DNA from 2 places in the Pectobacterium aroidearum genome. Region 2 is predicted to be linked to the other one. Evidence: predicted binding sites of a transcription regulator. Region 2 holds the regulator's gene; the other holds the start of a gene.

Region 1 (3,159 bases), 1.4 Mb from region 2:
CTGCAACGGCTGTTCATTACGCATCAGGAATGGATGAATCAGCCCCTCCATTGCCGGATGATGCGTTGGCGCTGCTGGCCTGTCCTGTTGCGCAGCGTCTACCGACACTGAAGACGGTTGCGTTGGCTGACCAAACGTCAACGGGTTGCGTTCATTATCGTCGTCATCGTCACCAGCGTGCATCGGTGGAAGATCGGGTTCGGCACGATAAGATGGCTGCGTATACGTCGGCTCACTGAACGTCTGCGGCTCAGGCTCGCGCTCATTCTCCGCGCTAAACGGCGAGAATGAAAAAGCGTTATGCGATGCCACAGGCGTCGGTTGAACGGGTTCACTGACCGCAGGCGATGCTGTCGGAGCAGGCATCTCCTCATCGTACTGTGGTGCATTAGCATCATAGCGGGACTGCTGCTGCGCAGCGAAATCTCTGGCTAACTGTGCTTGCAGAAGCGCGTCTTCATCCTCTTCCTGTAACGGATATTCATCGCCATAACGCTGGCGCTGCTGATTCAGATACTCCTGCTGTAGTGCCGCTTCCTGACGGGCGATGTCATCAGGTGTTTCCTCCTGATAGATATCATTCGTCAATTCCGTTTCCGCACTCTCATTCTGCGCCTGCAGCCTTGCTTGTTCTTCAGCCAGCCGCTGCGACGGCAGTTTAATTCCGTACGACGCCAGTTCGCGGCGGGTAGGAATGCGCACCGGATTAGGGCGCGGCAGTTCTGGCCCGACGCCGCGTTTAATTTGCGGATTATCATCCCCATCAGCACTGAACGCAGGCATAAAGGTGTTGTTCGCGTTGAAATCCGTATCGCGTGCAGGCTGTGGCGGTTCAGCAAAGGGTTGAACCACCGGTGCCGCTACGATCGGCGGTACGACACGCTCTCCGTAACTATTGCCGTAAGGCGTATACGCACTGCTATGGAGTTCGGGCGACGTTGCGATCTCTGGCATCGCTGCGGGTGTTTCAGGGATTTCAAACGAATATAGCGGCGGATTCAGCGATGGTGCCGTATCAACCGTTGATGAGGCAACAGGTGGCACAGCAGCAGGCGCGGAATCAGACAATGGCGAGTCTGGCGCTGTCAATTCAGGGAATGTTGACCCTACCGCAGGCATTTCTGCTGAGAAAGCCGGTGGAGTAGCAGCCGACGCGTTTTCAGTTGAAGATGATGACGCCTCGATCTTATTCTCTGCCGCCGTATCGTTTACGGTATCGGCCACGGAAGGTGCAGAAAACAGAACATCATCGTCATCACGCTGTTGCGTTACCGCCTCGCCCGACGCTTCATCGTGGCGCAGGTTAAGCACATCGCGTTCATCTTCTTCTTCACGATCGTTTTCTTCGCGGTAGTCTTCATCGCGACGTGAACGGTTTGACATAAATGTCAGACAGCTCAACACGCCAGCACCAATTTTTTCAGCGATCGTTAGCCATGACCAACCGGTAAACAGCGTTAACCCGGCTCCCCACACGCACAGCAGAATCAGCGTCGCGCCCATACTGTTGAAACGCGGGATCATTGAACTACTCAACAGGCTTCCCAAAACACCACCGGAAGCAAAATAGTAGAGATCGTCAATATTCAACGCAGCCAGACCACAAGAGGTCAGGATCAGCGCCAATGTCCCAATTAAGCGAAGTGAAAAGGTAAAGTAGTCAATAGACTGGTGGTTATCACGCTGGCGGAAAGCAGCCCAGCACAGAGATAACATAATCGGCGGAATGGCGTAGGCCAGCACACCAAAAATAAAGAACAGCGTATCCGCCAGCCATGCACCTGCTACACCACCAAGGTTGTGAATCGGTTCATGCCATGCAGTCTGTGACCAACTGGGATCGGAAGGGCTGAAACTGAGTAGTGCGACACTGAGATAAACCGCAAAAAGTGCCACAACGATTAAAATCGCTTCAAGCAAACGACGTGTACCACTGAGCTTTTTCAGGGAAACGTCTTTATCTTCTGTATATTCCTGGCTCAAGAGTCTCTCCAGGGGCCTGTAAGGTTTATGACAAAGCGCCGAGAAAACCCGGCGCTGGGACTGTATAAATTCACAGGAGTGTAGCTGAATTTATCGGGTTTTGCACCCACACGTTTATCGCGTCTTAATAACCAGACGGTTGCTTTGCTTCACTTCTTCCATCACCACGTAAGTACGGGTGTCGTTTACGCCTGGCAAACGCAGCAGCGTTTCACCCAGGAGCTTACGGTAAGCAGACATGTCCGGCACGCGCGTTTTCAACAGGTAGTCAAAATCACCCGAAACCAGATGACATTCCTGAATTTCTTCCAGCTTCTGCACCGCAGCATTGAACTGTTCAAACACATCAGGCGCGCCGCGGTTTAGCGTTATTTCAACAAAAACCAGCAGTGACGCATCCAGATAATGTGGGTTTAGCAGCGCTGTATAGCCGTTAATGAAACCCTGTCTTTCCAGACGACGCACACGCTCCAGACAAGGCGTTGGCGACAGACCAACACGTTTGGACAACTCGACATTGGAAATACGCCCATCTTTTTGCAATTCGTTCAGGATGTTACGATCAATACGATCGAGATCTTTTCCTGGCCGTTTTTTAGTGTCTACCATTATTATTGTCTCTCTTCACTTTTCCCTGCACCCGCTTTACCCCGATAGACCTCATGTATCAGAGCTACCCTTAAAGAAGACACGCTGCCTATTTTGTATATCAAAAGTCATTAACTTCTCGTTCTCGCCCCACGTATTGCTCACCCGCGAAAAAGACCATCACGTCATATCCGTGGCCCAAAGGCCTACTACCTGCGCAAAAACGAATAAAAAGCCGAGCTTTTAACTGTTCACATACAAAAAATTTCCTCTTACCCAGATGTTTTCGCAAATGCACAGCCGATTGTCAAAGCAAAACAACGAAAATCAGAAGAAACTGCCAGATTGGATAAGCCAGAGCCACTCACCGAGATGACTTCAATCATTTTACTTATGAATATGGCTGATTTTTCAGCTATTTGTCGTCACCATCGTCATTAACGATTAAACAAATAGCCAGCAACTTTTCTGCATACTTTTTTTACTCCTGTAATTTCCTTACAATCATTCTCATTGTCCGTGGTAGAGACTGTTCATATGGACATTATCCACCGTCATGAAATGAGGAAAGCATGGGTACCGTTAAAC
Region 2 (3,159 bases):
AATAGCGGAAGACGCGCGGCCCGTCATTAATAAAGACGTGGCTGGGAAGTTCGACGCCGTTGAATTCGAACGATTGCGAGGGATCGGGTAACCCCAATGCCAGGCATTTCGCGCGTAGCGTCAAGAGATCCGCCTGAGAGTTATAAGGCAGAACATAGAGTATAGGACGTGAGGGATCTAACCCCAACTCGACCACGGGATCTGCGGGAATAACTTTACTTTTAACCAGCAGTTTTAGTGGGAGATTCAATAATTTATAGTAAATTTTACGCCAACCTGACATAACAACTTGGAGCCTCTTGTTAGCAATGCGCCGCAAGGATACCAGAAACTGCGTCGGAAATCTGTGGTGGTGAGACAACGTAAGCGCGTTAAAATGCGAACTATTTTACGTAAAGAATGGAGGATAAATGAATAAAGCAACGGGGATGACCCGGATTATTAAGGCGACCGGTTATTCCCTTAAGGGGCTGAAGCAGGCTTGGCAACATGAGGCGGCATTTCGTCAGGAAACAATATTGACGATTGTCGGCGTGATTATTGCGTGTCTGCTGCCGGTTACGCTGGTCGAAAAGCTGCTGCTGATCGGGTCTGTGGTATTGATTATGCTTTTTGAGCTGGCTAACAGCGCCATTGAAGCGGTTGTCGATCGTATTGGCCTTGAGCATCACGAATTATCCGGTCGGGCGAAAGATATCGGGTCGGCGGCTGTTTTTGTTGCCATCGTGTTAGCGGCTGTCGTGTGGGGTAGCATTCTCTGGCAACATTTTGCCTGACGGCACGCATAAATGAATAAAAGTCAGAGGCTTTGCCTATATCTCCATTCCCAATTGTGGCGTACCTGTATATACTCACAGCAAGACTGTATAAACAACCAGGGGGCGGAATGAAAGTATTAACAGCAAGGCAGCAGCAGGTTTATGACCTGATCCGCGATCACATTGCGCAGACCGGAATGCCGCCAACGCGCGCGGAAATTGCTCAACAGCTGGGGTTTCGCTCTCCCAATGCGGCTGAAGAACATCTGAAAGCACTGGCGCGTAAAGGTGTGATTGAAATCGTATCGGGTGCTTCTCGAGGTATTCGTCTGCTGATGGAAGAAGAGACGGGTATTCCTCTGGTTGGTCGCGTGGCCGCAGGTGAGCCTCTGCTGGCGCAGGAACATATCGAATGTCACTATCAGGTTGACCCTGCAATGTTCAAACCCAGCGCTGATTTTTTGCTGCGCGTGAGCGGCATGTCGATGAAAGATATCGGTATTATGGATGGCGATTTACTGGCCGTGCATAAAACGGAAGATGTACGCAATGGTCAGATTGTCGTCGCGCGCATTGACGATGAAGTGACGGTAAAACGCCTGAAAAAGCAGGGCAATATGGTGCACCTTCTCGCTGAAAACGAAGAGTTTGCCCCCATTGTTGTTGACCTGCGTCAGCAGAGCTTTTCGATAGAAGGCTTAGCGGTTGGCGTGATTCGTAACAGCGACTGGAGCTAACGGTCATAGAGATGCACTGCTCGTCTTTCTGGGTCAGTGCATCACGTTTTTGTGTTAATCGCTTTATGTGTGAGTTGCTTCATGTGTGAGTGCCCCGCGTGTTAATCTGCTAGTTGTATATATTTCGTTACATTTCGCGTGTGTTTTCTCTTCTCTCCCTTACCGCCTGTTTTTCCATTACTTTTACGGTCATTTTTCCTTTCTTGGCGCCTTCGCTAGTTACAGATTCCTTATTTTTAATTTTAAGTAAAATATTCGACTATAATTTTTATCAAGGTAAGCATTTTTATCTCGATTGAGCGTTTAGTCATTAAACATTAGCCATCACATTTAGGTTAGCCTGGCAGATCGAGGAAGGGCAGTGGTGCAGAGCACCGTGATGGTTCACAGAATGATGACTCTGCTTACTGAACAATTTATCTGACACTGACTGACGCCTACGTCGGTAGTGACGATTCATTTATGCGCAATACACCTAAGGTACGGAGATTCTGATGAATAAAGACCAAGCCAGCGGTAACTGGAAACAGTTTAAAGGTAAAGCGAAAGAGCAATGGGGCAAATTAACGGATGACGATCTGACGGTCATCGAAGGTAAGCGTGACCAACTGGTGGGGAGAATCCAGGAGCGTTACGGGTACGCAAAAGAAGCGGCAGAGAAAGAAGTGAAACACTGGGAAGAGCATCACAAATATCACTGGTAGTGAACGTGATGCTAAAAAACGATAGCCCTGAGGGCTATCGTTTTTTTTATATAGAAAAACCTTGTCAGGCAGAAGGCCCCATCAATAAGCGCTAGCGTTTTTTAATCGGAACCGTATGGTCGTGATCGCAATGATCCGGCTGCTTGCATGATGCCACTTCCTGACAGCCTCCACACAGCCCGTGCGCTTCCACAACGCTGTGGCGCAGCGTAAATCCCGACTGCTGTGCCAGGCTACGTAATGTTTCTTCCACCCCTTCGGTTTGACGTTCCGTAACCTGTCCGCAGCGGTCACAGATGAAAAGGGCAGACGTATGGCTGTGGTCTTCGATATGGTGACACAGCACGTAGCTGTTGTTTGATTCGACTCGATGAATGAAGCCTTGTTCCAGCAGAAAATCCAGCGCGCGATAGACGGTCGGCGGTTTGGCCTGGGGCTCGGAAACTCGCAGCAGATCCAGCAGGTCATAAGCGCTGATAGCACCTGACTGCTGTGCCATAAGGCGTAAAACCTCTAACCGCTGTGGCGTTAGACGCACAGCGCGCTGCTGACAAATCTGTTCAGCCTGGGCAAGAAGTTTGTCCTGTTTGGTTGAATCCATTGTCATATCACCCTGACGCATTGAGGAACAAGACGGATATCTTACCACGGCTGAATAAAAACGCCGAACTGGCGGCGTTTTCCTGATAAAACAACGGACAGAAGATCTAGACGACCAGATCGATGAGCAGCGCACGCAAAGGCGATTCTGCCCGTAGCGTCAACGTTGTTTCTTCTTTGATAAAGGCGCCGTCGCCACAGTGTAGGGCTTCACTGCTCTGATTGCCTTTTACCACCATTGAACCGTGAATCAGTTGGAGGTATGCCTGATTTCCCTGCAGCGCGATCGTGCTTTGCTCATTCTGCTGGAGATCGACATGGTGGATCCAAACCTGCTGGCGCAGTTGCAGACTGGTGTGT

The links. The regulator LexA, encoded in region 2, represses DNA repair genes until DNA is damaged. The targets are predictions, from matches to a motif close to TNCTGTATGTACATACAGNA.
Region 1: AB8809_RS14020 (DNA translocase FtsK 4TM domain-containing protein) is a predicted target of LexA. The motif match lies at 2,042-2,061, and genes of this name have one in related genera.

Annotation. Positions count from the first base shown of each region.
Region 1 covers NZ_CP166097.1:3,066,787-3,069,945, forward strand. The annotation lists gene AB8809_RS14020 (DNA translocase FtsK 4TM domain-containing protein) at 1-1,983, opposite strand, end outside; gene lrp (leucine-responsive transcriptional regulator Lrp) at 2,098-2,592, opposite strand; gene trxB (thioredoxin-disulfide reductase) at 3,144-3,159, shown strand, end outside.
Region 2 covers NZ_CP166097.1:4,432,213-4,435,371, reverse strand. The annotation lists gene plsB (glycerol-3-phosphate 1-O-acyltransferase PlsB) at 1-283, opposite strand, end outside; gene AB8809_RS19960 (diacylglycerol kinase) at 411-776, shown strand; gene lexA (transcriptional repressor LexA) at 887-1,495, shown strand; gene AB8809_RS19950 (CsbD family protein) at 1,990-2,199, shown strand; gene zur (zinc uptake transcriptional repressor Zur) at 2,291-2,800, opposite strand; gene AB8809_RS19940 (pirin family protein) at 2,907-3,159, opposite strand, start outside.